DNA from 4 places in the Nitratireductor sp. WH36-1 genome. Region 3 is predicted to be linked to each of the others. Evidence: predicted binding sites of a transcription regulator. Region 3 holds the regulator's gene; each other region holds the start of a gene.
What was found. The regulator PhoB, encoded in region 3, activates phosphate uptake and scavenging genes when phosphate is short. The targets are predictions, from matches to a motif close to TGTCATNNANCTGTCAT.
Positions count from the first base shown of each region.

Region 1: ppk2 (polyphosphate kinase 2) is a predicted target of PhoB. The motif match lies at 1,458-1,474, and genes of this name have one in related genera.
Region 2: AC4PTT_RS08690 (bifunctional 2',3'-cyclic-nucleotide 2'-phosphodiesterase/3'-nucleotidase) is a predicted target of PhoB. The motif match lies at 2,330-2,346, and genes of this name have one in related genera.
Region 4: phnF (phosphonate metabolism transcriptional regulator PhnF) is a predicted target of PhoB. The motif match lies at 3,010-3,026, and genes of this name have one in related genera.

Region 1 covers NZ_CM178970.1:3,810,909-3,818,457, reverse strand. Annotated here, with positions in the region: gene AC4PTT_RS18200 (glycosyltransferase) at 1-369, shown strand, start outside; gene ppk2 (polyphosphate kinase 2) at 497-1,396, opposite strand; gene AC4PTT_RS18190 (ATP-binding protein) at 1,540-2,730, shown strand; gene phoU (phosphate signaling complex protein PhoU) at 2,857-3,573, shown strand; gene AC4PTT_RS18180 (GcrA family cell cycle regulator) at 3,735-4,256, opposite strand; gene AC4PTT_RS18175 (aspartate aminotransferase family protein) at 4,630-5,823, shown strand; gene argF (ornithine carbamoyltransferase) at 5,843-6,760, shown strand; gene AC4PTT_RS18165 (Hsp33 family molecular chaperone) at 6,742-7,549, shown strand, end outside.
Region 2 covers NZ_CM178970.1:1,827,742-1,835,290, reverse strand. Annotated here, with positions in the region: gene AC4PTT_RS08695 (Dabb family protein) at 1-71, opposite strand, end outside; gene AC4PTT_RS08690 (bifunctional 2',3'-cyclic-nucleotide 2'-phosphodiesterase/3'-nucleotidase) at 270-2,246, opposite strand; gene AC4PTT_RS08685 (5-formyltetrahydrofolate cyclo-ligase) at 2,458-3,102, shown strand; gene AC4PTT_RS08680 (Lrp/AsnC family transcriptional regulator) at 3,151-3,624, opposite strand; gene ald (alanine dehydrogenase) at 3,776-4,891, shown strand; gene AC4PTT_RS08670 (DUF1203 domain-containing protein) at 4,985-5,458, opposite strand; gene AC4PTT_RS08665 (OmpA family protein) at 5,542-6,099, opposite strand; gene sseA (3-mercaptopyruvate sulfurtransferase) at 6,214-7,065, opposite strand; gene AC4PTT_RS08655 (alanyl-tRNA editing protein) at 7,081-7,549, opposite strand, start outside.
Region 3 covers NZ_CM178970.1:586,718-594,266, forward strand. Annotated here, with positions in the region: gene pstA (phosphate ABC transporter permease PstA) at 1-947, shown strand, start outside; gene pstB (phosphate ABC transporter ATP-binding protein PstB) at 962-1,777, shown strand; gene phoU (phosphate signaling complex protein PhoU) at 1,812-2,522, shown strand; gene phoB (phosphate regulon transcriptional regulator PhoB) at 2,559-3,245, shown strand; gene AC4PTT_RS02840 (hypothetical protein) at 3,329-3,670, opposite strand; gene AC4PTT_RS02845 (DUF1328 domain-containing protein) at 3,759-3,926, opposite strand; gene AC4PTT_RS02850 (response regulator) at 4,059-4,853, opposite strand; gene AC4PTT_RS02855 (NepR family anti-sigma factor) at 5,056-5,262, shown strand; gene AC4PTT_RS02860 (sigma-70 family RNA polymerase sigma factor) at 5,268-5,819, shown strand; gene AC4PTT_RS02865 (response regulator) at 5,884-6,273, opposite strand; gene AC4PTT_RS02870 (Crp/Fnr family transcriptional regulator) at 6,428-7,177, shown strand; gene AC4PTT_RS02875 (AI-2E family transporter) at 7,107-7,549, opposite strand, start outside.
Region 4 covers NZ_JBZXDP010000002.1:323,650-331,198, forward strand. Annotated here, with positions in the region: gene AC4PTT_RS20660 (TRAP transporter large permease) at 1-366, opposite strand, end outside; gene AC4PTT_RS20665 (TRAP transporter small permease subunit) at 366-878, opposite strand; gene AC4PTT_RS20670 (TRAP transporter substrate-binding protein) at 937-1,971, opposite strand; gene AC4PTT_RS20675 (IclR family transcriptional regulator) at 2,202-2,924, shown strand; gene phnF (phosphonate metabolism transcriptional regulator PhnF) at 3,068-3,823, shown strand; gene AC4PTT_RS20685 (phosphonate C-P lyase system protein PhnG) at 3,816-4,259, shown strand; gene phnH (phosphonate C-P lyase system protein PhnH) at 4,259-4,795, shown strand; gene AC4PTT_RS20695 (carbon-phosphorus lyase complex subunit PhnI) at 4,797-5,882, shown strand; gene AC4PTT_RS20700 (alpha-D-ribose 1-methylphosphonate 5-phosphate C-P-lyase PhnJ) at 5,879-6,793, shown strand; gene AC4PTT_RS20705 (ATP-binding cassette domain-containing protein) at 6,790-7,549, shown strand, end outside.

The DNA of each region.
Region 1 (7,549 bases), 800 kb from region 3:
GGGATGGTGCTCTCGGCGCTGGCTTATGGCTTTTTCTTCCTGACCGCATTCGGCGTCATCGTCTATCTGATGCTGGGCGGCGAGTTTCAGGCCTTCCAGCAGTCGCTGCTCTATATCGATATAGTGAACGTGGTTCTCGGGCATGGCGCGTTTCTGCTGCTCGGCTGGATGACCTTGCAGAAGACCGAGCGACCCGCCTTCTGGAAGCGGATCGTATGGACGCCGGCCTATTGGTGCCTGATGTCGGTGGCCGCATGGCGATGCATCTGGCAGCTCTACTGGACCCCGCATCACTGGGAGAAAACACCGCACAGGCGGCATAGCCGCGGTCATTTGCCGGTCGGAAAGGTTCAGGAGCGTCAGGCGTGATCCTGAAGGGTCGGTGTGCCGTAGCCTGGCTGCGGCGGTGTTTTTGAAACGGGCGTTCAGGCAGGGGCGAAAGATCGTGTGTCGGGCGTCTCCGCCCGACATTGCCGTTCCTGAATGCAGCTGGCCGTTAATCCAGGAAGCCGGGACCTGTGCCGATGATGAGCTGGTCTTCGGGGCCGATGGCGTCGAGATCACGCCCGTCATAGGCGATGGCGAGCAGCATGCGCCGAATGACCGCCAACCGTGCCCGGCGCTTGTCGTTGGCGCGCACCACCGTCCAGGGCGCGTGGGCGCTGTGGGTGCGTTCCAGCATGGTGTCGCGGGCGCGGGAGTACGCGTCCCACTTTTGAATGCCGGCCACGTCCATGGGAGAGAATTTCCAGTATTTGAGCGCGCTGTGACGACGGTCATGAAAGCGCTCAAGCTGTGTTTCCTGGCCGATGTTCAGCCAGAATTTGAAGAAATGGATGCCGTCATTGACGATGGCCCGCTCGAAGTCGGGCGCTTCGTTCAGGAACTGCTCATGCTGCTCGGGCGTGCAGAAACCCATCACCGGCTCGACGCCGCCGCGATTGTACCAGGAGCGGTCGAAGGTCACCAATTCGCCGCTCGTCGGGAAATGGGTGACGTAACGCTGGAAATACCACTGCCCGCGCTCCGTCTCGGTGGGCTTGGGCAGCGCGACATTGCGGGCATTGCGCGGATTGAGATAGGTGCGAATGCGCGCAATCGTACCGCCCTTGCCAGCAGCGTCTCGCCCTTCGAAGAGCGCCATAACCCGCGCGCCGCTTTTCTGCATCCATGCCTGCAGCTTTACCAGTTCGATCTGCAGCGTTTCGAGCTGCTTTTCGTAGTCGTCACGGTCCATTTTTTCGTCATATGGAAAACCGCCGGCTGTGAGTTCCCGCTCCTTGACCCAGTCAGGAAGGTCCGGTTCGTCAATGTCGAAAGTCCTTTCCTCGCCTGCAATCGTGAGCTTGAAAGGTTTGATTTTTTCGAGGGCAGGGTTTTCCAAAGGCTTGTTCATAAAACCGATCCTGAATCATGAGAGTGTCAATGCTATTTGCAGCTTGATACAAGGTCCAGCAGTGAAGACGGAATGACAATTCTTCTTCATAACAAGAGACCCTGAAGCGGGCGTGCCTGACGATCGCGGGAATGGACTTCGTAATGAGTGCGAATGAGAACAATGGGCAGGAAAATCAGGACGGCGTTGAGCGCGGTCTTGTTGCTCGTATCGGATCGGCCCTGAAAGCCGCTGGCGCCCTTTTTGCGGGCGCACGCAGCAATGGCAAGGCCGAGAAGCCGCGCCCGAAGAAGGGCGACATCAATTCATTGCCTGCCGTCTATCTGGCGGCGGCGGTGCTTGACCCGCTGTACATCTTCGACAGCAATGGCGGCATACTCTATGCCAATGAGGCGGCTGATCTTGCGTTCGGCCCTGTGTCGAAGAGCGTGTCGCTGCGCCTGAAATTCCGTGCGCCTGAAATGCATGAGCTGGTCGCCAAGGTGATCTCGGGTGCGGAGGAGTCCGTCGCGATCAATTATGCGGAGCGGGTCCCCGTCGAGCGCGCCTACCGGGTGGTGGCGAGCCGCATTGGCAATGATACTGGCCTTTATGTCCTTCTCTTCAAGGATCAGAGCGAAGCGCGCCGGATCGACCGGATGCGGGCGGACTTCATCGCCAATGCCAGCCATGAGCTGCGCACGCCGCTGGCCTCCGTTGCGGGCTTCATTGAAACGCTGCGCGGCCCGGCCCGCGATGACCCGGCGGCGCGGGAAAAGTTCCTGCAGATCATGCAGAACCAGACGCAGCGTATGGCGCGGCTCATCGATGATCTCCTGTCGCTGTCACGGCTGGAGATGAAGCCCTATCAGAAGCCGAGCACGCAACTCGATGTGGTGGAGCTCGTGAAGGGCGTGATGGAGTCCATGCGTCACATTGCCGGCGAGAATGATGTCGAGTTTGTTTCGGAGCTCGGTGTCAAACCGATGCTGATCGCCGGGCATTCCGATGAGCTTGTTCAGGTTTTCGAGAACCTGATCGAAAACGCCTGCAAATATGGCAGTGACGGTGAGCGTGTTATCGTATCGGCCGAGCAGGCAAGCCCGATGGATGAGGTGCGGATCACGGTGCGCGACTTCGGTCCCGGCATTCCCGAAGAGCACATCCCGCGCATCACCGAGCGCTTCTATCGCGTGGATATCGAAACGAGCCGGATCCAGAAGGGGACGGGCCTCGGCCTTTCCATCGTGAAGCACATTCTGACGCGGCACGATGCGCGGCTTTCCGTGAAATCGGCGCCGGGAGAGGGCTCTTCGTTCACCGTTCATTTCCCGCCCGTGCCGCCGGCAGGGTAAGGCAGAACAGTCCGGGCGCAGATTGCGTCACCACTTTCATTTTACCGCCATCACAATAACTTAGTAGGGATGGCAGGCAACGAGGCCGACCGGGCTGAGAAGGTCGGGCTGAGAAGGATTGAAACCATGCAGACACAGCACACGATGCGGTCATTCGACGATGAGTTGAACTATCTGTCGGACCAGATTGCAGCCATGGGTGGCTATGCTGAGCGCATGGTGGCGGAATCCGTCGCTGCGCTCGTGCAGTCGGATGCCGCACTGGGCCGCAAGGTGGTCGAGGATGATCTGTTCCTTGATGAGAAGGAGCGGGAGATCGGTGAACGCGCCGTTATCATCATCGGCAAGCGCCAGCCGGTCGCCGACGATTTGCGCGAGATCGTGGGCGCCATTCGTATTTCATCGGATCTGGAGCGCATCGGCGATCTCGGCAAGAACATCGCAAAGCGCGTTGTTGCGGTGACCGAGGGCAGTCAGCCGATCCGTCTTTTCCGCGGGCTGGAGGCGCTGGCGAGCCTGGCGCTGACCCAGCTCAAGGAGGTGCTCGATGTCTATGCCTCCCGTTCCGTGGAGCGCATCGGTTTCGTGCGCGACCGGGATGAGGAAATCGACGCCATGTACACGTCGCTCTTTCGGGAGCTGCTCACCTACATGATGGAAGACCCGCGCAACATCACGGCCTGCACCCATCTTCTGTTCTGCGCCAAGAACATCGAACGCATCGGCGACCATGCGACCAATATTGCGGAAACGGTGCATCACATCGTGACGGGCCGGCAGTTACCGCTCGAGCGTCCAAAGGAAGATCAGAGCCACCGGGTTGTCGCGGCGCCCGAAAACTAGCCACGAGAGCGGGCAAGCAAGCCGGTAGCCGTTGATTGAGGCGAGGGCGAGGGGCTTCCCGCGCCCTCGGCCCGTGCGGTGCTTCAGATTTCACTCAGGCAAAGAAAAACCCGGCTGCGCATGATGCGAGCCGGGTAGTGCAGAGGAGAAGTCTTTCGCGATCAGCGCGCCCGGCGCCGCTCCGAAGCGGGCTGGTAGGCGATGCGCGAATGGTAGGCGCAGTAGGGGCCGTTCTCGCCGGCTTCGTTGCCGCAGAAGCTGAATTCTTCCGACAGCGGGTCGCCGTTCGGCCATTTGCACGTCGTTTCGGTGAGCTGCACCAGCTCCAGCTTGCGCGAGATCGGCACAACCACGTCCGAAACCGGACGGATATAGGTCTGGGCCACCGGCTCCTGGTCGAACTGCGCCTGAAGCGCGGTTGCGCCGATGGACACCGTGGTTGGCCGCGTGGCGCGCGGACGACGCGTGGTGGTCGTCGTCGTGGTCGGCGCTGCGGTGGCTGCCTTCTTCTGGCGCGTGCGCGGGCTCGTTGCGCGACCGCGGCTGGAGAGTTTGAGGCGGTGCACCTTGCCGATCACGGCATTGCGGCTGACGCCGCCAAGCTGGGCTGCGATCTGGCTTGCGCTCAGTCCTTCCGCCCAAAGTTTCTTTAAGGTTTCGACTCTTTCGTCAGTCCAGTTCATCGGGACACGCTCCTGTCCAGCGTGCGGAATCCGAATCCAGTCTCGCTCAGCCAAAGCCGAGGGAGCACCATATAATCATGGTAGAAGTGGTCCGCCGCACAAAATGTAGTCTTTTTGCTTGACCAGAAACTACCTTATCGTCTGACTCCGTGACAAGAGTCCTTACCGTAAGCTGATTCGCTTTTTAGGGTTTTCCCCAATTTGCTGGTTTTCGGTGTCACCTGGCTGTCGTGCCGCGTGCGTTGACACTTATGCGGAAACAACCGATAAATCCCGTAGTGCCGCCCTTGGGGCGGCATTTTGATTTCATCCTTCTGCACGCGCGTCCGCGCGAGGCAGGAACCAATTCTCAGGCTCAGCGGAGACCGTGTGGATGCGTGAATCTGCGCTTTATGGAACTTATGCCCGTCAACCCCTCGCATTCGAGCGCGGCGAGGGCTGCTGGATCGAAACGGCTGATGGCGAGCGTTATCTCGATTTCGCTGCCGGCATTGCCGTCAATTCACTGGGGCATGCGCACCCGCACCTCGTAGAGGCGCTGACGGAACAGGCCGGCAAGCTCTGGCATGTCTCCAATGTCTATGAAATTCCCGGTCAGGCCCGTCTGGGCGAGCGCCTTGCAGAGAGCAGCTTTGCCGAGAAGGTGTTCTTCACCAATTCGGGCGCAGAGGCGCTGGAATGCGCGATCAAGACGGCGCGACGCTATCACCATGTGAACGGCCAGCCCGAGCGTATCCGTATCATCACGTTCGAGGGCGCGTTCCACGGTCGCACGCTCGCTACCATCGCTGCCGGCGGACAGGCGAAGTATCTTGAAGGTTTCGGCCCCAAGGTCGAAGGTTTCGATCAGGTGCCGTTCGGTGACGAAGATGCGCTCTTAAAGGCAATCGGCCCGGAAACGGCGGCTATCCTTGTGGAGCCGATCCAGGGTGAGGGCGGTGTGCGCCCGGTTCCCAATGCCTTCATGCGTCGTCTGCGCGAGCTTTGCGACCGGCACGGTCTGCTGCTCATCCTTGATGAGGTGCAGAGCGGCGTCGGGCGCACGGGCAAGCTGTTTGCCCATGAATGGGCCGAGATCACGCCGGATCTGATGGCGGTTGCCAAGGGCATTGGCGGCGGCTTCCCACTCGGCGCTTGCCTTGCCACGGCCGAGGCTGCCAAGGGCATGACGCCCGGCACCCATGGCACGACGTTTGGTGGCAATCCGCTCGCCATGGCGGTCGGCAATGCTGTGCTCGATGTGGTGCTGGAGGACGGTTTCCTCGAAAACATCGCCGCGCGCGGCCTCCAGCTCAAGCAGGGGCTTGCCGCCGTTGCCGACGCGTTCCCCGATGTGATCGAGGGTATTCGCGGTGAAGGTCTGATGATCGGCATCAAATGCAAGGTGCAGAACCTGCGCCTTCTGGAAGCCCTGCGCGACCAGAAGATGCTGGTGGTGCCGGCCGGCGACAATGTGCTGCGTCTGTTGCCGCCATTGATCGTGACCGAAGACGAAATTCGCGAGGCGGTGAAGCGCATTCACGATGCCGCTGCCGCGGTGAACGCGACCGAAAAAGCCGATGCTTGATAAAACCAGGGAGACGGGCATGGCCAGCGGTCTTCGCCACTTCATTGATCTTTCGACCGTGGACGCGCAGGACCTGCGTTTCATGCTGGACGATGCGCGTGCGCGCAAGGAGCGTCTGAAAGCCGGCGAGCGCGAGAAGCCGCTCGAGGGTAAGGCGCTTGCCATGATCTTCGACAAGCCGTCGACGCGCACCCGCGTGTCGTTCGATGTCGGCATGCGTCAGCTGGGCGGCGAGACCATCATGCTGACCGGCGCGGAAATGCAGCTTGGCCGCTCGGAAACCATCGCCGACACGGCGAAGGTTCTGTCGCGCTATGTCGATGCGATCATGATCCGCACCACGGCGCATGAGCGCCTGCTGGAACTGGCGGAAAACGCGACGGTCCCGGTTATCAACGCCCTGACCGATGATACGCATCCCTGTCAGATCATGGCCGATATCCTCACATTCGAGGAGCATCGCGGCCCGGTGAAGGACAAGCTGTTCGCCTGGACCGGCGACGGCAACAATGTTCTGCACTCGCTCATCGAGGCATCGGCGCGCATGGATTTCCGTCTCAACATCGCGGTGCCGAAGGGCAGCGAGCCGGACGCGAAATATGTCGAGTGGGCGCGCGCCAATGGTGGCCGCATCACCTTCACCAAGACCGCAGAAGAAGCGGTGGCGGACGCCGACTGTGTCGTCACGGACACCTGGGTTTCGATGGGCCAGGAGCATCGCGCACGCGGTGGCAACGTGTTCATGCCCTACCAGGTGAACGAAGCGCTGATGAAACACGCCAGGTCCGACGCGCTGTTCATGCACTGCCTGCCGGCGCATCGCGGCGAAGAAGTGACCGACGAGGTTATTGACGGCCCGCATTCAGTGGTGTTTGACGAGGCTGAAAACCGTCTTCACGCACAGAAAGCAGTCCTTGCATGGTGTTTAACCCGGTGACGAGCGAAGCGAGAAAATTGGGCGAGTTCGGCTTCGCCGGCGACGATCACGTCGTGCCCTTCGATGTGGAGCCTCTGGATGTGCGCGGCCGCGCGGTCCAGCTCGGGCCGATGCTCGACCAGATTCTCGCCCGTCACACCTATCCCGAACCGGTGGCGCGGCTGCTTGCCGAAGTGATCGTGCTCACGGTGCTTCTGGGCAGCTCGCTCAAATTCGAGGGCAAGTTCATCGTGCAGACCCGTTCCGACGGGCCGGTGGACATGCTGGTTGCCGATTTCGCGACGCCGAGCTCGGTGCGCGCCTATGCGCGGTTCGATGAGGACCGTCTGGCGCAGGCCGTGGAAGCGGGCAAGGATTCGCCTGAAGATCTGCTCGGTGCCGGCGTTCTGGCGCTGACGGTGGATCAGGGCTCGGACATGCAGCGCTATCAGGGCATCGTCCAGCTCGACGGCACCAATCTCGAAGACGTGGCGAAGACCTATTTCCGCCAGTCCGAACAGATCCCGACCGAGGTGCGGCTTGGCGTGGCCAAGATGGTTCTGCCGGGCGCCGATGGCGGCCAGGAACACTGGCGCGCGGGTGGCGTTCTCCTGCAGTTCCTGCCGGCTTCGCATGAGCGCATGCGCGGCGCGGATCTGCACGGCGGTGACGGCGACGAGAACCATGACGGCTCGACGCATCCCGAAGATGATGCCTGGCAGGAAGCGCGCATGCTGCTTTCCACGGCCGAGATGACCGAGCTGGTCGATCCCACCGTGGGGTCGGAGCGGCTTCTCTATCGCCTGTTCC
Region 2 (7,549 bases), 1.2 Mb from region 3:
CCGAGACCCTCGGCAATCCGCTCCACATCAGCCTCATCCTTTGCGCTGAAAAAAACGATGTGTCGAATCACGGGCATGTCTCCTGGAAATTGCGCCCGCAAATCGCGCCGACCGCCCGAAAAAGTCAATGCGCCCCAGCGTCACGCAAAGCGCGAACCGCCTGAATCTCTTTATCCGCCGAAGCCGGCAAACACTTGCTTCAAAAGAAGAAAGGCCGGGCAATGCGCCCGACCTCTCATCATTGATCGTTATATTTAACCGACTACCGTTCAGAGCGTGATGCGGTAGAGCGCGAAACCTTCCTTGCCCTCGCCCGCCGGCTCGATGGAAACGCCCTCGACGCTCGAAGCGAACGCCGCGCCCTTCGGCCCGGTCTCGAACAGCACCGACGTGTTTTCCAGCGGCTTGAAATTCCAGTTGGCGTCGGCGGACGGGTTGATCGTGCCCTGTTCCACGATATAGCGCACGATCACGTCGCGGTTCGTGTCGGGCGCTTCGAAGATCACCTTGTCCGGGCCGATGCCGGGGAAATTGCCCCCGCCCCCGCCACGGTAATTGTTGGTCGCGACGACGAACTTCTGCGCCGGATCGATGGCCGCGCCCTTGAACTGCAGATCGACGATGCGGTTCGAATCCGCGTTCAGAAGCTCGCCCTTGGGCGAATATTTTGCAGGCTGCGAAAGATCGATCCGGTAGGTCACCCCGTCGATCACATCGAAATTGTAGGACGGGAAGGTCGGATCGAGCAGTGGCTGGTCGGCCTTGCCCGGCTCCACCTGATTGAAGATACCGGCCGACATTTCCAGCCATTCCTTCACATCCGCCCCGGTCACCAGAACCGCCTGCACCGTGTTGGGGTAGAGATAGAGGTCGGCGACATTCTTGATCGCCACATCGCCTGCCGGCACGTCCGTATAATAGTCGGGTCCGCCGCGTCCGCCGGCCTTGAAGGGGGCTGCCGCCGAAAGCACCGGCACATCCTTGTGCGCGCCATCCTTCAGCATGTCGGTGATGTACCAGGTCTGCGCCTGGCTCACGACCTGCACGGACGGATCATCCGCCACCAGCGCGAAATAGGAGTGCAGCGGCGCGGAGGTCTTGCCCACGGCGGTGCGCACATATTTCAGCGTCGCCTCGTGGTCCTCGCGCACCGCGTCTTCCACCTTGGCCACGCTTTCCACCAGCGGTTCGGCCTTGCGCTCCACGCGCTTGAAGATCGGCCGCGCCTCCGAGGTGGAGTTCACCACCATCCAGCGATTGCCGTCGCGTTCAAGCATCAGGTCGATCAGCCCCAGATGCGAGCCCCAGAAACCGCCCATCACCGCCGGCTTGCCGGCAATCGTGCCCTTCGCATTGTCGACACCTTCCAGCCCCTCGAATTTCGGGCCGGGGAAATCCAGATGGCTGTGCCCCGTCACGATGGCGTCAACGCCGTCAACACCGGCCAGAAGCAGCGAGGCGTTTTCGAGGTTCTCCTCATACTTCGCCGGGCCGATGCCGGAATGCGACAGCGCCACCACAATGTCGGCGCCCTCTTCGCGCATCTGCGGCACCCAGGCCTCTGCGGCCTTCACGATGTCGCGCGTCATGGCCTTGCCGGCCAGATGCTTCGAATCCCAGTTCATGATCTGCGGCGGCACGAACCCGATCAGGCCCACCCGGATCGGATGCTCTTCGCCATTGCCGTCCTTCACCTTGCGATCAAGGATCACATAAGGTTTTAGGAAAAGCGCGTCATCGCGCGCGTTGGCTGCGAGCTCGCCCTTGGTCACATTGGCGCAGACGAAGGGGAAGTTTGCGCCATCGAGCACCTTAAACATGAAGTCGAGCCCGTAATTGAACTCGTGATTGCCGAGCGTCGAGCAATCATAACCCAGCGTGTTCATGCCCTTGATCACCGGATGAACATCACCCTCGCGCATGCCGCGCTCATAGGCGATGTAGTCACCCATCGGGTTGCCCTGCAGGAAGTCGCCATTGTCCACCAGGATCGAATTCGTGGCTTCCGCGCGAATGCCATCGATGATCGCGGCCGTGCGCGCCAGACCCATCGTGTCGTTGGGCTTGTCGGCATAATAGTCATAGGGAAAGACATGCACATGCAGATCGGTCGTTTCCATGATGCGCAGATGCGCCTGATTGCCGGAAGCGCGTGCGGAAAACGGATGCATGAGAACCAGCGAACCGGCAGCCGCCGATCCGGCGAGGAAGGAACGACGGGAAAGCAGGGCGTGCGGTCGGGTCATGGTCATCTCTCTTTCGATCTTTGAAACGGAAACAGCGATCAGTCATGATTGCGCTCTCGTGGCGAGACTTCCAGCAAAAACTCGTGACGCCCGGATGACAGGGCCATGGCACAAACGGCGCTTCACATGTCGCAGCGAGAAAAGCGCCTCAGCCGCCCGCCCCGCAGTCTTGATAAGCGCTGCACGGACAAAGCAGAGGGAGAGAAAAGAGATGAACACTTCTTCCGGCGACCGGGATTACGCGTCACCGCCCTGCTTCATGCATGAGCTGGCAAGCGGCGCACAGGCGGCCGATGCAGACCACTGGCCGGATGTCCGGCGCTGGCGCAAGGCGGCCCGCGAGCGCCTCATCGCCGAGCGTCTCGCCGTCCCGGCGAAAACCCGAAGCGAACTTGCAGAAGACATTGCCAATCAGCTCGACCGTCTCATCGGCGATCCCGCCGGCCGGGTGATCGGCCTCTACTGGCCGTTCCGGGGGGAGCCGGATCTACGCCCATGGCTTGCCCGATGCGCAGCGCGGGGAGCAGAGACGGCCCTCCCCGTCGTCATCGAAAAGGGCGCACCGCTCGTCTTCCGGCCCTACCGGCCCGGCGACACACTTGAACGCGGCGTGTGGAACATTCCCGTTCCCGCAACGCAGGCGGAAATCGCGCCTGATATCGTGGTTTCACCGCTGGTCGGCTTCGACGCCGCGCGCTACCGGCTGGGCTATGGCGGCGGTTTCTACGACCGCACCCTCGCCGCACTGGCGAAGAAACCGCTGGTCGTGGGCATCGGCTATGCCTTCTCGCAATTGCCGACCATCTACCCGCAGCCCCATGACATTGCGATGGATCACATAGTGACTGCCGGCTGACTGCGGGCGAGAAGATTTTGCCGTCAGGCGTCCCCGCCTGACCCCGGATCAGGACATTTCAGGCTTCAGCCCCAGCGCGGTGCGGTCCACCACTTCGCGAAGCGCAAAGGCCGAGTTGATCTTGATGACATGCGGCATGCCCGTCAGCCATTCCTTGTGAACGCGCTCATAATCCTGCAGATCCCGCGCAGCGACCCGCAGAATGTAGTCATATTCGCCCGCCATCAGATGGCATGAAACCACATTCGGGCAGCGCTGCACCGCCGCCTCAAACTCGCTCAACGTGCGTTCGAACTGGCCCGACAAGGAGATATGGACTATCACCGTTACACCATGCCCAAGGGCTGCATTCGAAAGCCGGGCATGGTATCCCTTGACCACGCCGCTCTTCTCCAGATTGTCGAGACGGCGCGAGCAGGCCGATTGCGACAGTCCGACCTTCTCGGCAAGCGCGGAATTGGAGATCCGCCCGTCCTGCTGCAACGCATCCAGAATGGCGATATCAATCCTATCCAGGGTCATTTTTCGAATTTCCTTCTACGAACGCGATATTTCGCGCAAGGAATAGTGAAAATCGCCGGATACTGCAAACGAGTTCGCAAAGACGTTCGGTCTTTTTTGTGGTCTCATCGATTGAGCCAGAAAATTCGCACACATGTTGGAGGAGACAAGGATGCGTGTCGGCTGTCCGAAAGAAATAAAGAATCACGAATATCGCGTCGGCCTTACGCCGGGGTCCGTACGCGAATATGTGGCGCATGGGCACGATGTGCTCGTGGAAACCGGCGCAGGCGCAGGCATCGGCGCCGATGACAACGCCTACCGCGCCGCTGGCGCAACCATCGCCAAAACCGCTGAAGACGTCTTCGCCAAATCCGACATGATCGTGAAGGTCAAGGAACCGCAGCCCTCGGAATGGGTCCAGCTGCGCGAAGACCAGATCCTCTACACCTATCTCCACCTTGCGCCCGATCCGGAGCAGACACGCGGCCTGATCGCATCCGGCGTCACCGCCATCGCCTATGAAACAGTGACCGACGCGCGCGGCGGCCTGCCCCTGCTCGCCCCCATGTCCGAGGTTGCCGGGCGTCTCGCCATTCAGGCCGGCGCAACCGCGCTTCAGAAGGCCAATGGCGGCCGCGGCGTGCTGCTTGGCGGCGTGCCCGGCGTGCTGCCCGGAAAGGTCGCCATCATCGGCGGCGGCGTGGTCGGCCTAAACGCCGCCAAGATGGCCGTCGGCCTCGGCGCGGATGTCACCATCATCGACCGCTCGCTCCCGCGTCTGCGCGAGCTGGACGACATCTTCAATGGCCGCGTCCATACGCGCTACTCCACCGTCGAGGCGCTCGAGGAAGAATGCTTCTCGTCCGACGTTGTGGTCGGCGCAGTGCTCATCCCCGGCGCAGCCGCGCCCAAGCTCGTCAGCCGTGAAATGTTGTCGGGCATGAAACAGGGCGCCGTGCTTGTCGACGTTGCCATCGATCAGGGCGGCTGTTTCGAGACCTCGCACGCCACCACCCATTCCGACCCCACCTATGAGGTGGACGGCATCATTCATTACTGCGTGGCGAACATGCCGGGCGCGGTTCCCGTCACCTCCGCCCATGCACTGAACAATGCCACGCTGCATTACGGGCTCCAGCTAGCCGACAAGGGCCTCAAGGCGCTCGTCGACGATCAGAACCTGCGCAACGGTCTCAACGTCCACAAGGGGCGGATCACCAATCAGGCTGTCGCCGACGCACTGGGCTACGAGATGGCCGAAGCCCGCTCCGTGCTCGCGGCCTGAGCCCGGCAAGACTTTAGCCCGGCAAGACTTTCCTCCTAAACTTGCCCGCCGGAAACGGCGGGCATTTTTTCGTCTGATCCCCAGAACCACACTTCAGGCGCGTTCAATGCGCGCCTGATAACAATTGTACTTTGCCGAGCGCACATGCAGATAAGCGATGTCATCGCGCTGCAGAAGTTCATGCGCCCGGGTGCAGATATGCTGCTGCGGAACAACGTCACCCGTCCCGTAGACGATGCGGTCATCATCTCCGTAGCCGCGCAGAAGCCATTGCGTTCCAGCCCGCAGAAGGTCGGGCATCACATCGCTCTCCTGCGCCCGCTCACAGTCCTCCGCACACAGAAAGACCGGTCCCGTCTCGGCATAGGGCTGCAGATCGGGAAACGGCCTGTAGGCCAGAATGAGATAGGGTTTTCCTTCGGGAACGGTGCGCAGGCAATGGCGGCAGGGAACCCCGCTGCCCGTGGAAATCCGCCGTTCCGGCCTCCGCCCATAGGCATCGGGCACACCATTGCGATACGCCCGCGCAACGTCGCTGTCCATGGCGACAAATCTGATCAAGCCCATCATTGCTCTCCTTCAAGGGTGTTGGAGAGCAATGTGCCGGGCGAGACCGGGGCTTCCCACCCGATTCCCGCCAAATGCGCCTGTCAGCGCAGGAAATCGTCGATGCGCCGCAGGGTCACACGCCGGTTGCGCCAGTTCTCCTGGCGTGTCGGCACCAGCAGGAACTCCTCGCCATAGCCCACCGTTTCCAGCATGCGCGAGGGCACGCGGAACTCACGCACCAGAACCCGCCTCAGCGAATTGGCCCGGCGCTCCGAAAGCTGCTGATTGTAGGCGAACGACCCGACCGCATCCGTGTGGCCTTCAAGCAGCACAACCGTTCCCGGCCTGCGACGACGCAGGCGATGCAGGGCGTCTGCAATCTCTTCCACCTTGCGGAACTGCGAATAGGGTATCTCGGCTGAATCGAAGCCGAAATTGATGGCCTGAATGTCGATGGATGGCGCGCGCCGGCGCAGCTCCGGTCGCCGCTTCAGCTCCCGCACCGTCACACGGTCCTGCGGGCGCACGCGCTGCGCGGGCGCGGCTTCGAGACTGCGCTGGATGCGAGAGGCCGAAGGCATCTGGGATTGCGCCATGGCAGCGCCCGGCATCAATGCGGCGGCAATGGCCGCTCCCAGCATCTGGCGACGGTTCAGCATGGAGGATTCCTTTCAAAGACATGCGTCATCATTGCGCACATCTTCATCGAACCCCGCTGAATTTGCGATGAACATCCCGTTGCGAAACGTTCAGCCGCTTCACATCCCGGATCGTCAGGCCTCTCCGGTCTCCACCGGCGTGTCTGCGCGTCCGCCCCACTCGCTCCACGAACCATCATAGAGCCGGTGGTCGGAATGGCCGACCGTTTCGAGCGCCAGCGAGATAACAGCCGCCGTCACACCCGATCCGCAGGAAGTCACCACGGGCCGCGAAAGATCGACGCCCGCCCCTTCGAAAAGCGCGCGCAGCTCGTCCGGTGGCAACAGGCGTCCATCCCGCGAAAGTGCGGAGGCGGGCACATTGCGCGCGCCGGGCATGTGGCCCGACCGCATGCCTGCACGCGGTTCCGGCTCTGCACCGGTAAAGCGGCCTGCCGGACGCGCATCGGCGATCTGCGCCGTCGCATCCTCCACCAGTTGAAGCATCGCCTCAAGGCTCGCCACCCGCTCTTCGTCCAGCTTGGCGTTGAACACCGCCGGAGCCGTCTGGACCGGCTTGTCCGTGAGGGGCCGTCCCTCGGCGCGCCAGCCATCGAGCCCGCCATCCAGCAGAAGCACATTCTTTGCGCCCATCACGCGGAACATCCACCAGACGCGCGGCGCGGAGAAAAGACCCGGCCCGTCATACACGACGATGGTGTCGTCTTCGGAAATCCCCATGGCGCTCACATGGCGCTGGAAGGTCGCGGCATCCGGCAGCGCATGCGGCAGGTCCGTTTCGGGATGCACCACAGCGTCCTGATCGAAGAACACAGCGCCGGGAATGCGCCCCGCCTCATGTTCGGCACGCCCATCCCTGCCATGCGCCGGCAGATACCAGGACGCATCCACGATGGAGAGGCCCGGCGTCTCCAGTCGTTCTTCCAGCCATGACGGCGATACCGTGAAGCGGCTTTTCTCGCTCATTTTCTTCTCTCAGTCTCAGTTTGCTGGAATTGGTCCGAAGCGCAGGCGGAAACGACGGTTTTCGCGCCCTTTCTTCTCGATCTTGCCGATATGGATTTCGCCCACTTCCGACGTGCGGGCCACATGCGTGCCGCCACAGGGCTGGCTGTCGACCGACGCCTCGTCGCCAATGCACACGAGCCGGATGCGCCCTGCCCCCTGCGGCGGACGCACATTCTTCGACTTCACCAGATCCGGATTGGCTGCAAGCTCCTCCTCGCTGATCCAGCGGGTGAAAACCGGATGATCTCCGTTCACCAGCTCCATCAGGCGGGCGGTCACGTCTTCCTTGGTGACGCTCGCATCGGGTAAATCGAAATCGACGCGCGAATCCGTCTCGCTCACCGATGCCCCGGTGATCGGGAAAGGGCAGACCACGCTCAGAAGATGACAGGCCGTGTGCATGCGCATCAGCCGGAACCGCCGGTCCCAGTCAATGGCGAGC
Region 3 (7,549 bases):
TCATCTCCAATGGCGTGCGCACGCAGCTGCGCGACATGGTGGTGTCCGATCCCGCGATCATCGGCACGACACGGAATGTGTGGGTGCTGGCGAGCGGCGATGTCGATTCCGCCGTGAAGGGGCAGGTCAATCTCGAGGTGGACGAAAGCCGCCGCAAGGTTTCCGACCAGCAGCTCACATGGATCCGCACGATGGAAGCGGACGGGGTTCTGGAGCAGCGCTTCAACACCGGTCTCTTCATCCGTGGCGCATCAAGCCGTCCTGAAACGGCCGGCATGGGCGTGGCCATCGTCGGTTCGCTCTACATGATGATGATCGTGCTGCTTCTGGCGCTGCCCATTGGCGTTGCCGCTTCGATCTATCTTGAAGAGTTCGCACCGCAGAACAAGCTGACCGATCTTATCGAGGTCAACATCAACAATCTGGCGGCCGTGCCGTCCATCGTCTTCGGTCTTCTGGGCCTGGCCGTGTTCATCAACTTCATGCATCTGCCGCGCTCCGCCTCTCTGGTGGGCGGCCTCGTGCTGACGCTGATGACCCTGCCGACGATCATCATCGCAACGCGCGCAGCGCTGCGGGCCGTGCCACCCTCCATCCGTGCGGCAGCTCTCGGCCTCGGCGCTTCGCGCACCCAGACGGTGTTTCACCATGTGCTGCCGCTGGCCGCGCCCGGCATTCTCACGGGCACGATCATCGGTCTGGCGCAGGCGCTTGGCGAAACCGCACCGCTGCTTCTGATCGGCATGGTGGCCTTCGTGGCTGATTACCCGACCACGCCGCTCGATCCCGCTACGGCGCTGCCGGTTCAGATCTACATGTGGGCGAACGAGGCCGAACGCGCGTTTGTCGAGCGCACCTCGGGCGCTATCATGGTGTTGTTGCTGTTCCTCGCCGTGATGAACATTACCGCCATTATTCTGCGGCGGCGCGTCGAGCGTCGCTGGTAACGGAGTGGAAGGACATGAACATGCTCACTGATGCTGCTGTTGAAGAAGCACTGGATGCGAGCCAGAACTCGGACACCCTCAAGATGCGCGGTGAAGACGTCTGCGTCTTCTACGGCGAGAAACAGGCGCTGTTCGGCGTCAATCTCGACGTGCGCGAAAACCAGGTGACCGCGCTGATCGGCCCCTCGGGCTGTGGCAAATCCACGTTCCTGCGCTGCCTGAACCGCATGAACGACACGATCGACATTGCCCGGATCACCGGCAAGATCACGCTCGATGGCGAGGATATCTACGATCCCCGCATCGATGTGGTGGAGCTGCGCGCCCGGGTCGGCATGGTCTTCCAGAAGCCCAATCCGTTCCCCAAGTCGATCTACGAGAACATCGCCTACGGTCCGCGCATTCACGGTCTGGCGACGAAGAAGTCGGAATTCGACGAGGTCGTGGAAGCGAGCCTCCAGAAGGCTGGCCTCTTCAATGAGGTGAAGGACCGCCTGCATGAGCCCGGCACCGGTCTTTCCGGTGGTCAACAGCAGCGCTTATGCATCGCGCGCGCCATTGCCGTGTCGCCGGAAGTGATCCTGATGGACGAGCCCTGCTCGGCGCTTGATCCCATCGCCACCGCCAAGGTGGAAGAGCTGATTGACGAGCTGCGCGAGAACTACACGATCGTGATCGTCACGCACTCCATGCAGCAGGCGGCCCGCGTCTCGCAGCGCACGGCCATGTTCCACCTCGGCAATCTGGTCGAGGAAGGCCCGACGGACAAGATGTTCACCAATCCGGATGACAAGCGCACCCAGGATTACATCACCGGACGCTTCGGCTGACGGCGCGGCAAACGCACAGATAAGGAACCAGACCATGGGCGAGCACACAGTCAGCTCCTTCGATGAGGAACTCGGTGAAATCGACCGCCTCATCCGCGACATGGGCGATCTCTCCGGCGAGATGACGCGCGCTTCCACCAGGGCGCTACTGCACTCCGATACGGCGCTTGCACAGCGCATCATCTCCGATGACACGATCATGGACGCCAAGCAGCGCGACCTTGATGAGCGCGCCATCACGCTCATCGCAAAGCGCCAGCCGATGGCGCAGGATCTGCGCAGCGTCGTGGGCGCCATCCGCATGGCGGCTGATCTCGAGCGCATCGGCGATCTGGCCAAGAACATTGCCAAGCGCGTCGGCGCCGTGGGCGAAAGCGCCACGCCGCGCACGCTTGCGCATTCCATCGACGCGATGGCCGGCCTCGTGCTGAAACAGGTCAATTCGGTGGTCGAGCACTATGTGGCGCGCAATGCCGAGGCGTTAATCCGGCTGCGCGACGAGGATGAGGAAATCGACATTCAGTACACGTCGGTTTTCCGCGAACTCCTCACCTACATGATGGAAGACCCGCGCAACATCACGGCCTGCACGCACCTCCTGTTCTGTGCGAAAAATCTTGAGCGTATCGGCGACCATGTGACCAATATCGCCGAAAATGCCTATTATGTGGTGACGGGGTCCCAGCTTCCGGTCCAGCGGCCGAAGCTTGACGAAACACAGATGACGGTCGAATCCGATGTCTAACCGGCCGTAGACTGCCCGAGGAGAATGCCTGCCATGATTGCCCCCAAGGTCATGGTCGTTGAAGACGACGAACCGCTTTGCGTCTTGCTCAAGTACAATCTGGAAGCCGAAGGCTATCAGGTCGAGATGATCTCTCGCGGCGATGAAGCCGAAGTGCGCCTGCAGGAAAACGTACCCGATCTGCTCGTTCTGGACTGGATGGTTCCGGCCGTTTCCGGCATCGAGCTGTGCCGCCGGCTGCGCATGCGCCCCGAAACGGAGCGCCTGCCGATCATCATGCTCACCGCCCGTGGCGAGGAAAGCGACCGCGTGCGCGGCCTTTCAACCGGCGCGGACGACTATCTGGTGAAGCCTTTCTCGACGCCGGAATTCGTGGCGCGTGTTCGCGCGCTTCTGCGGCGCGCGAAGCCGGAAGTGCTCTCGACGGTTCTTTCGGTCGGGGACATCGTGCTCGACCGTGAATCGCACCGTGTCTATCGCCGCAAGAACGAGATCCGTCTCGGACCGACAGAGTTCCGCCTTCTGGAATTCATGATGCAGCATCCCGGCCGCGTCTTCTCGCGAAGCCAGCTGCTCGACAATGTCTGGGGCGAGACGATCTATATCGACGAGCGCACCGTGGACGTGCATGTGGGGCGTTTGCGCAAGGCCGTGAACCACGGGCGTCTGCCCGATGTGATCCGCACCATTCGCGGCGCGGGCTATGCGATCCGCGAAGCCTGACAAACGCGATACAGCCATTAAAAAAAGCCCCGGTTCGACCGGGGCTTTTTCGTTGAAGCTCTTCGCCGTTATTTCGTGGCCCGTTATTTCGTGGCGGCGTGTCCGGGGCGGGCATGCTCGTTCTGCGCCACGGCAAAGCTCGTCACCGGCTCGATGGAAGCGGTCAGCTCGCCATTGCTGGTGATGTCCCACTCCAGGATCGCATCGTCATAGACGAGTGCGGGATCCACATAGACGCAGGTGGCGAGAACCTGCGGCGCTTCGGTTTCCAGCTCGCGCATTGCAACCGGCTTCTCCGCCTCGCACTCCTCAAACGTCTCGTAGACCGGGGTGGGGGCGGGCAGTTCCTGGCATTCGCGCGTGTCGCCGGCCCCCACATTGCCTGAGCAGCCGACAATCAAAAGAAGTGCAGCGATGTGTTCCATGGCTTTCTCCTTTCATTGTCTTCACGAAACGGAAGCCATGGATGGTCCGGTTCGCTTATGCCGCATTCGTTTATGTGTGCGTCGCCGTTTAGCGACCGCGTTTCAGAAGGCCCATGATCAGCGAGATCGCGAGCAGGGCGAGGAAGATGTAGAAGAGGATCTGCGCAATGCCTGCCGAAGCGCCGGCAATTCCGCCGAAACCGAGTGCGCCGGCGATGATCGCGACGACAAGGAATATCAGGGCCCAGTATAGCATTCTGTCTCTCCGTTTAGTTATGCCGGTTAAACGTCTGGCATTCGGATTTGGTTCCGCCGGAGAGATTTTGGGCAAAAGAAAAGCCGCCCGGAGGCGGCTTTTTTGAGAAACGCGTGAAGAAGCGGGGGCCTGTCAGGCCGCCGCGTGCGCCTGCTGATCGAAGAAGAGCGCCTGGCTGATGAGCGCCTTGACCATTTCCGGGCTGAACGGCTTGGTCACAAGGAAGGTCGGTTCCGGGCGCTCGCCCGTCAGAAGCCGCTCGGGGAAGGCGGTGATGAAGATGACCGGCACGGTGGCCGCGTCGAGGATCTCGTTCACCGCATCAAGGCCTGAACTGCCATCGGCAAGCTGAATGTCGGCCAGCACCATTTTCGGCTGCGTCTTGGCAAACATTTCGACCGCCTGCTTGTGGGTGCGGGCCGTGCCGACCACGCGATGCCCGAGGCTTTCGACCATCTCCTCGATGTCCATGGCGATCAGGGGCTCGTCCTCGATGATGAGGATGTCTGTCGCCACCTGACGGGAAATCTCCTCGCTGGCTTCGCGCAGCATCGTGTTGATGCCTTTCATATCCGTCTCGAGAATTTCCGCAGCCTCTTCCGGCCGGAAATTCTCTACGGCCACCAGCAGGAAGGCCTGACGCGGACGGGGCGCGAGCGAAGAAAGGTTGCTCATGGCCCGCTTTTCCCATGCCGAGCTCGGCGTGCCTTCGGGGACCGGAACGTCCAGCGTTTCAAACAGCGATGTGAAGAGCCTGAAGAGGGCGATCTTGTCGGTCGATGCCTCGGGAAAGATGCTCGTATCGGCGATCAACGCTTCAAGCGTCGCAGCCACCAGTGCGTCACCGCTGGACTGGGAGCCGGAAACGGCCCGGGAAAAGCGCCGCAGGTAAGGAAGGTGCGGAGCGATACGCGCTGACAGGGTCATGGATTTCAAGTCTCCCTCAAGACATGGCAATGAGAATTAGTGCATTTGTGACGGGTGAAACGCCCCATATGCGAAAATGTTCCCGTCGGAGGGAACGAATTCCGCTCAATGGCGTTTGAAAGCAGACGAGACAGTTGTGGCCCGGGCGATGCGGACGGTTTCGGGTCATTGGGAGACCAGATTTGATGGAAAAAGACAGGGCATGAATTACGGCAAACCAAACACCCGAGGAAGCTTGACCCGGCGCGGCAAGGATGAAGACCCGCTCGGCGCAAACTCAGAGATCGGACGCAAGCTCAGGCAATATTACGACGACCTGGTAACGGAAGATATTCCGGATCGGTTCAGCGACCTTCTCAATCAGCTTGAGCAGAAAAGCGGCGCTGAAACGGCCGGAAACAAGGACTGATATATATGAGTGTTTATCCGGGCTTTCGTGACGATCTACTGGCCGCTGTGCCAAGCCTGCGCGCCTTCGCCGTTTCGCTTTCAAAAAGTGCGGACCGGGCGGACGATCTCGTGCAGGAATCGCTGGTCAAGGCGTGGGACAAACAGAACAGCTATCAGCCGGGCACCAATCTGAAAGCCTGGCTCTTCACCATCCTTCGCAACGAGTTCTACTCGCAGATGCGCAAGCGCAAGCGCGAGGTCGAAGATGCGGACGGTGCGATCACCGGACGTCTGTCGGTGCACCCGGCGCAGGAGGGTTCGGTCGATCTGAAGGACTTCCGGCGCGCTCTCGAGCAATTGCCCGAAGACCAGCGTGAAGCGATCATCCTGATCGGCGCGTCCGGCTTTTCCTATGAGGAAGCGGCGGAGATCTGCGATTGCGCGGTCGGCACGATCAAGAGCCGCGTGAGCCGCGCCAGAACGCGCCTGCAGGAAATCCTCGAGATTTCAGGTGAGGGCGATTTCGGGCCGGACGCCATCTCGACCCAGATCACCAATACGGCCTTCATCGCCTAGGTCCTGAGCCAGGATTGCCGTGCGTCCCTTGGGGCGCACATAGGGCAATCGGGTCTGACCGCTCTCAGTCCTTCCCGGCGCTTGAGCCGACAATCGCCTGGGACAGCGCGTCGATAAGGTCGCTGTCCCTGTAGGGCTTTTCAACGATCCTGATACCACCGAACGCCTCGAACACCTGGTGGCTTGAGGCGTAGCCGGTGGCGAAGATGAAGGGGATGCGCCGCGCCTGAAGCAGGCGGGCGAACTCGTCTGTCCAGTTGTCGGACAGCTTGATGTCGAGGATCGCTGTCGAAATTCCCCGGCTTTCCAGAACGTCGGGTCCCAGATCATCGAAGGTGCCGACAGTGAACACGTCCGTTGCGCCGTGCTCCTTGCACAGTTCTTCGATGCTCATGGCGATCATGGCTTCGTCTTCGACGAGCAGGACGCGGGCGCCCTCCAGAGGTTTCTTCAAGCAGACATCCTTCCGACGCCAGAGAATTCGTTCCTCTTTGCCATCTCATTACCCGTGTAGATTGTCATTAAAAAAAGACGTGTCTGTACGATTTGCGGGAACCGCTCGCACTGGATGCGGCTTTCCTATTCAGCAATGAACCGGGGGCCAGTCAGTGACAAAAGAACAGGAATTCACCCACAAGAGTCTGCCCTGCCAGCAATGTCCCTTGAGAAAGCGCGAGGTCTTTCGCGATTTCGAGGGGGATGAACTGGAGTTCGTCGGTCGTTTCAAGAAGGGCGATCTGGCAGTGAAGAAGGGGGCGACCGTTTTAGTGGAAGGCGCGCACAATCCGCATCTCTATACGGTACTTTCCGGCTGGGGCTTTCGCTACAAGCTCCTGGAAGACGGACGTCGCCAGATCGTCAATTATGTGATGCCGGGCGATCTCGTAGGGCTGCAGGGCAGTCTGATGGGCGAGATGAAGCACTCGGTCGAGGCGCTCTCGCAGATGTCCTTATGCGTGTTCGAGAAGGCCGAGCTGTTTTCGCTCTACAAGAAGTTTCCCGAACTCGCCTACGACATCACCTGGATCGCTTCGCGTGAGGAATGCATGCTCGACGACCATCTCCTGACTGTTGGCCGGCGAACGGCGCTGGAGAAAGTCGCCTATCTGCTTGTCTTCATTCTGGACCGCGCGCGGCAAAGCGGGCTCTCGAGGAACGGGACGCTTGCCCTGACCCAGCAGCACGTGGCCGACACGCTGGGCATTTCTCTTGTGCACACCAACAAGACGATCGCCCGCCTTGCCAGCCGCAATCACCTGAAATGGGAGGATGGCGGCTGCAAGATCCTCAATCAGGAGGCCTTGGCCGAACTGGCGGGCTGGACTCCCGGCTCAGGGGGGAAGCGGCCTTTTCTATAGGCGTTGGCGGTATCGCCTTCGCCCTGTGGCGATGGGCCTTGGCGGGTGTCGGCGGTTCGATGCCGGGGATGATGTTGCCGGCCATGGCGTAAATCGTCAGGAGCACGGGAATGGCGATGAAGCCTCCGATCGGCCCCCACATCCACAGCCAGAATGCGATCGACAGAAACACGATGAACGGGTTGAGCGTCATGCGCCGGCCAATGACGGTCGGCGTCACGAACTGGGCTTCCGTCGCGTTGACGGCCAGATAGATGAGCGGCGGCAGGAAACTTGCCGTCAGCGTGTCGAAGGTCGCAAGGCCGACGCCCAGCAGAATGATGGCCATCACTGCCGGGCCGATATAGATCACGAAGTTGAGCAGGGTCGCCA
Region 4 (7,549 bases), on a different replicon from region 3:
TCCGATGGTCGATGCAGTTGCCACCGACGAACCGCTGATTGCGGCGAAAATCCCTGAAGAAAGAATGTTCGTATGCAACAATCCCCCAGGCACACGGTTAAGCCACTTCGACATTGTGTTGTAGAGATCTTCGGTCAAGCCTGCCCGGATCAGTATCTCCCCCATGAGTATGAAGAGCGGCACCACCACCATTGTCAGACTGCTGTTTACGGCCCAGGGGATATGCCCAAAGAACTCCCAGACATCGCCAACGAACAGCGTTCCGGCCACCAGCGCAGCGAGCCCCAGCGCGACACCAACATGTAGGCCCACGGCAAATGCAACGAGCAGAACAAACACGATGGTAATTGCGACTTGAACGACCATCAGGCTGCCTCCCTCTCGGAAACCGGATCACGCGAGACAACGAAGTCCAGGGTTGCCACCAATGCCTGCAGGGAGAACATCGTGTACCCGAACGCGGCTACAAGTTGTGGCACGGCCAGTTTGATCGAAAAGATGGTCTGCGGCATGAAAGAGCCCATACGCCAGGAATCCAGCGCAAGCACCCAAGCCTGCCACGTCAGTGTCACGCTGAAGAGGAACAGCAGCCCGAGCGAAAACACCGTCATGGCGCGTTTGAGCTGACTACCCATCAAATGGGTCAGGATCTCAACTTTCACATGGGCATCAACCTGCAGTGCATAGCCAAGCGCGGCAGTCGCCCCAAGCACCATCGCCAAAGACGACAGCAAATCCGCATAGCCGAGCGCCCGCCCTCCCAGAGAACGGACAATCACGTCATACGTGATCACGAGAGAGATCAGCAGAAATGCACCGCCGGAAACCGTTGCCATAGCCCTGTTGATCCGGCTTATGGTCGCACTGAAGATAGACATCTTCGTCCCCTTCCATAGCCCCTCCACCCCATCTGGATGGAGGGGATAATCAATGATGTCAGATCTCAATTCCGGTTATTGAGCCGATGTATTCATTGTAAAGAGAACCGGCATCACCTCCTACGCGCCCAACCCACCAGGGAATGATGGTTTCACGCGCGACCTGATCCAGAGTGACGCTCCAGTCTTCAGGCACAGGAACGGTTATCGTCATGTTGTTGGCGCGCGCCGCCTCGAAACCGATGCGGTCATTGTCTGCACCGAGTTCCCAACCAAGCTGTGTCATTTCACGACCGAGACCGGCCACGATCTCTTTTAGATCTTCCGGCAGAGCATCCCAGTGACGCTGGCTGACGATGATGTAAGCGCTCGTGGGGGCCAGACGAACATCAGTCAAATACGGAGCGATCTCCCACATTTTCATAGAATTGATTTGGTCCGTTCCCGTAAGGACGCCATCCATCAAACCGCGCTGCAAAGCGCTATAAACTTCAGACAGGGGCATGCTGATCGGAGTCGCGCCAAGAGCTTCGACATAAGCTGCCAGCCCGGGCGAAAAAACGCGGATTTTTTTGCCCTTGAGATCTTCCAGGCTGTTCACCGGGAACTTCGTGAAGAGGAAACCGGAGCTCCACGCGAAATCACCAATCGTCTGCCCACCGATCTTGTCAGCAGCCGGCGCAACCACATTCTTCGACCACGAACGAACAATCTTCTGCCCGTCCGCGAAACTGCGCACCACGCCAGGAAGCTCGGTTGCTTCGACCAGCGGGAAGTCACCAGCGATATAGGTCGAGTTCACCTCGGCCATCTGGATCGCACCTGATCGAAGAAGGCGAGACAGCTCAGTCCCGGTCAGCCCCATCTCCTGCGCAGTAACCACATCCAGCTGAATTCGACCGCCCGTACGCGCCGGCAGTTCTTCCTGGAGCCAAGTCCACTTCTTAATACCTTCACCGCTGCGATGCAGCGCCACGGCCCGCCAGTTGAATTGATCGGCAGCCAGCCCTCTTCCTGGAAAGGCTGCGATTGCGGCCGAGCCAACCAACCCAGCCAGCACTCCCCTGCGCGTTCTATCAACACGATTTGCCATGCTCTCCTCCCTTTCGTGAGCCTCATATCTCGCCATATTCGGACTCATATACAAAACTGGAATGCCATTCAAGATTATAATCATAAAACAAGATCCATGGTGGATTTGAGTGAAAATGTCCGGTATTCTGACCAGAATTCGAAACAGCATTCCGGAAACCAAGTCACATGGCGAGCGCACTGGTCCGTTCACTCCGCATTCTGGAGCTCCTATCAAGAGAAACGAGAGGCATGTCGGTCGCTGCAGTTGCGGAGGCTCTAAATGCCCCTCCGAGCGGTGTGCATCGAACGCTGAATGAACTTTTGAGTCAGGGCTATGTTGTCCAGCCCGAAGCCCACGGAAACTACTCACTGTCACTGAAACTACCGGCGCTAGGCCTTACTTTCCTTGGTCGCTGTGGAATAAACGACCTCGCACAACCCGAGTTGGACAGGCTGGCGGAGACCAGTGAAGAGCTGGTCCGGCTGAGTGTTTACGATGGCAACACACTAATCTGGGTAGCCGTTTCTCAGGGCGTGCGTTCCGGCTTCAAGTATGACCCAAGCGCGGAGCAAGGCGCACGCGTATCTCCGCTTTCCGCGAATGGAACCGCGTTTCTCTCATTCATACCGAACACCGAACTCCTGAACGTGCTGTCGGCATGCGGCACGTCCGCACCTGAAATCAACCTGAATGAGTTGCTGCCCATTCTCGAGGAAACACGCAACCGTGGATACGCAATCGCCGTCAACAAATGCACCGAGGGCATGACCGCCATTGCAGCGCCTGTTCTTTTCGAAGGGAGGCTGATCGGAACTGTCAGCATTGCTGGCCCGACTTACCGCATGGACGAAGGAAAGGTTGAGCGACTGGCCCCCGAACTGATGAAAACAGCCGACGCGCTTGGAAGGATCAGTCAAGGATCGAAGTTGTTCAAAGGCTTTGTACTCTCGGATTCTGCGAAAGCCAATTAAGGACACCTTCCAAATAGCAGAAATGAAATGGTGCCTTCGGACCTCCGGCATCCCACCCACCCGCACCCAATGACAGCCTTCTGACCGTCACGCACGTGTCATTGGGTTTCGCTAGAACCGCCTCATTCGAATGAGTTGGTGCTATGCGAAATCAAGGATACTCCTGGGAGGAAACCCGGGACAGGATCAGCGAAGAAATCATCTCGGGCAGGCTGGCAGCGGATACGAAACTGCCGTCTGAACCCGAGCTCTGCGTGCTCTATGGTGCGCGCCGTCACTCTCTGCGCAAAGCATTGGCAGCACTGGTGACAGAAGGCAAGCTGCGTGTTGAACACGGGCGCGGCACTTTCGTGGAACGCGCGCCCCTGCTCAACTACGTGATCGGCGAGCGAACGCGTTTTCGCGAGAATCTCCTGTCCCAGGGCCTCACCGCCTCGGGCGAAACCCTTTCAGAAATGAAAATTCCTGCCAGCACCCGTGTGGCTGCGGCGTTGAAGATCGCTGCGGAGGCTCCCGTCTTCGCCCGCTCCTGGCGCGGGTTCGCCAATGATCTGCCGATCAGCACGGGCTGGGCCTATTACGATGCCACGCGCTTCCCGGATCTGCTGGAGCGCCGGCGCGACACCCGGTCGATAACCGATGTCTATCGCAGCTACGGCATCACCGACTACCGGCGCCAGAGCACCACTGTCCTGACCCGCATCGCCTCCGAACGGGAGGCCGCCATGCTGATGATGCGCCCGGGCCAATCCGTTTTGGTCGTCCAGAAAGTGGACGCCGATCTCGACGGACGCCCCATCAGCTTCTCCGAGGCCGTATGGGCTGGCGACCGTGTGCAGTTCACCTTCGAAGCAGACCAGCCGACCGTCATGACCACCGAAAGACCTTCCGATGACTGATACATTTCCACCCGGTGACAGCAATCACCCCGCGACGCTCGACATTCTCGCCCGCGCCCGCCCCGAACGGCTCAAGCAGCATGCAGAAATCCTGCTTGAAGAGATGGGCGAGATCACCGTCATCGCCAACCGCACCGGCCTCGTTATGGTGCCTATGAGGGACACGGTCCAGAACGTGGATTTCCATCTGGGCGAAGTGCTGGTCAGCGAAGCCCATATTGCCGATGAGGCCGGGAACGTCGGCTACGGCATGGTGACCGGCCGCGATCTCGAACGCGCCATGGCGATGGCCGTCATTGACCTGCGCATCGCCGCATTCGGGCAGGAAGCAGCCACCGCAACTCTGCTCGCCGAGGAAAAGGCGCATCTCGCAGCCGTCGATGAGGAACGCATGCGTCAGGTGGAAGCCACGCGCGTCGAAATGGAGACCTTCTGATGTTGACCGTTGCACCACCCGACGCCATTGAACTGCGCTGCAATTCCACATTCCAGGCGCTCATGTGGGCGCTGTCGCGCCCGGGCGATGCCCGCGTGATGCCGGAGGCCGGCCTTGCCGGCATTGCCGAAACACTGGTGGATCTCGAATGCACCGTGTTTGCCGATACGCCGGACCTGCGCGAGGCCGTCTCCACCAGCGGAGCGCTCGTCACAGGTGATGTTTCGCGGGCCGACCATGTTTTCCTGTCGTCGCTCGAAAACGCTGCGGACCAGATCACCCAGCTTCGCTGCGGCAGTCCCCTTTACCCCGATGATGGCGCGACGCTGATCGTCGCCGCCCGGCACGCAGGCCAGCGCCTGCGGCTCAGCGGCCCCGGCATTGAAGAGCCAACAGAGATCTCACTCGACGCGCCACCGGCCTTCTGGGCCATGCGCGCAATGCTCTGCGCCTATCCGGAAGGCTTTGACTGCTTTTTCGTCGATGCGGGTTCCGTCATCGGCATCCCGCGCTCGACCAAGGTGGAGGTTCTGTAGAATGGCCTATGTGGCAACCCGTGGTGGCGAAAAGGCCATCGAACAGGCCGAACGGCTGTTCCGTCAGGACCTTGGCCCCATCGACGCGGCCCGCGTCGACACGATCCGCAAAACCATGCCCTATCTGGTCGACCGCGTGATGGGCGAAGCCTCGCTTTATGATGAGGAACTCGCGGCGCTCGCGCTGGCGCAGACCGGCGGTGAGCTTTCCGAAGCCGTGCTGGTTCTGCGCGCCTGGCGCACCACCCAGCCGCGCCTCGCCATCGCCCGTCCCGTGCAGCAGGATGAAGTGCTCACGCAGCGCCGCATTTCCGCCGCCTTCAAGGACATTCCCGGCGGGCAGATACTCGGGCCGACGCTGGATTATTCGCACCGTGTTCTGGCAACAGACGTGCTGGAAGGAAAACCCTTCACGCCGCCGCCGGTCGACAGCGCAGAGGCCCCGGCGCCTGTACGCCAGCCTTCTCTGGCCGAGTGGCAGCGTCAGCAGGGGCTGGTCGCCCCGGCCATGGAACCGGACACCGCACCGGAGGACATTCCCGACCTGACGCGCGAGCCGCTTCTTTTTCCCGCGTCACGCGCCCATCGCCTGCAAAGCCTTGCCCGCGCAGAAACCGGCGGTGTGCTCGCCCTCGGCTATGCCGCCATGCGCGGATATGGCAATGCCCACCCGACCGTCAACGAGCTGCGCCTCGGCGAAGCCAATGTGGTGGTGCGCCACCCGCGCGGCACGGAGTTCTCAGCCGGGCGCGTGCGCGTCAGCCAGGCAGAGGTGACCTCCAAGGAAAAGGGCGGCTATCTCGAACTCGGCTTCGCCGCGACCTTCGGCTGGAACGAGGTCAAGGTCATCGCCGCAGCAACGCTCGATCTGAATTCGGCCGAAGCCCCGGTAGGCTCGGCCGTGCATGAAGAGTTCTACCTCTACCACACCGAAAGCGTGGAAGCCTCGGGCTTCTGCATCCACTTCAAGCTGCCGCACTACGTCACCTTTCAGTCGGTGCTCGACGCGATGCGAGACGCCAGGGCGAAAAAAACTGCAGCCGATGCTGCGCCGGCAGAAACCCGCCAGATGGAGCCTGCAGAATGAGCCTTGCCTCTCTCACAAAGGACTGGGCCGCAACCAGCTACGGCTTTCTCGACGCGTCGGCCAAACGCGAACTGCGCCGCAAGATGCTCAAGGCCATCGCCGTGCCGGGGTGCCAGATGCCCTATGCGAGCCGCGAAGTGCCCATGGCGCGCGGCTGGGGAACGGGCGGCCTTCAGGTCACGCTCACCCTCGTCAACCCGGCTTCGACCGTGAAGGTCATCGACCAGGGCGCGGATGATGGCGTCAACGCGGCGTCGATCCGCCGCTTCATCTCCCGCGTGTCCGGCGCTGCAGAAACCTGGGACACGCTCTCCGCCTCGATTGTCCAGTCCCGCCACCGCGTGCCGGAAGAGGTCATGCGCGAGGATCAGATCCTCGTCCTGCAGGTTCCCAATCCGGAGCCGCTGCGCGGCGTTGAGCCCAACATGTCCATCGCCCGGCAGATGCATGCGGACGCCGACTACGGAAAACTCTGGCTCACGCTCTATGAGCAGATCGTGCGCAAGGGCCGAATCATGCAGGGCGCAGCCTACCCGAGCATGGTCAATGGCCGCCACGTGATGACCCCCTCGCCCATTCCGCGCTGGGACGTGCCCAAGCTGAACATGGCAAAGCACCTCACCTTCCTCTCGGCAGGCCGCGAAAAACGCCTCTTCGCCGTTCCGCCCTTTACCCGCGTCGAGCCGCTGGTGTTCTCCGACCGTCCCTATCAGGTGGAAGAACACGCGCATCTCACCTGCCGCCGTTCGTGCCTCTCCGGCTATTTCATGAACGAGATTCCACAGGATGATGGCGGATCGACTTTCGAAGTCTCCGACAGCAATCTTGGCATCAAGGCCATTCAAAAGGCGGAAGGCGCGCCGGTCGGGATCGGTGAGACCTGGTACCGCGACGGGGAGTATTCAGCATGAGCCTCGATCTCACGCCTGCTGCACTTGAGCGCGCGGCCCCGCGCCTGATGCGGGCAAGACCGCTTCTGACCATGAACAACATCTCCAGGAGCTTTGGCGATGTGCGCGCCCTGCGCGACGTGGGCGCCACGGTCTATCCCGGCGAAGTGATGGGCATTGTCGGGGAAAGTGGTTCGGGAAAATCCACGCTGCTGCGTATGATGAACCTCGAAGACACGCCCGATACTGGAGACTACCGGCTGCGTCTGCCTGACCGCGAGGACGGCAATCTGTTCGACCTCACCCGCTATCAGCGGCGCATGCTCTGCGCCCGCCATATCGGCATCGTCTATCAGAACCCGCATCTCGGCCTGCTCATGCGCCAGTCCTCAAGCGGCAATGTTGCAGAGCGACTTCTGATTGCCGGCGAACGCAGCTTCGATGTGTTGCGCGCCAGAGCCCGCGAGGCGCTCGATGCTTCGGAGTTCCCCCTGGAGCGCATGGATGCGCGGCCGATCGAGCTTTCGGGCGGCATGCAGCAGCGCGTGCAGCTGGCCAAGGCCATCGCGCTTGAGCCGGCGCTGCTCCTGCTCGATGAACCAACCACCGGCCTCGACGTATCGGTTCAGGCTCTGGTTCTCGACACGCTCAAGCGCCTGCAGCGTGACCGCAAGATCACCATGGTTCTGGTCAGTCACGATCTCGGCGTCATCCGCACCATGGCCGACCGCGTCATGGTCATGCGCCATGGGCAGGTGGTCGAACAGGGGCTGGCCG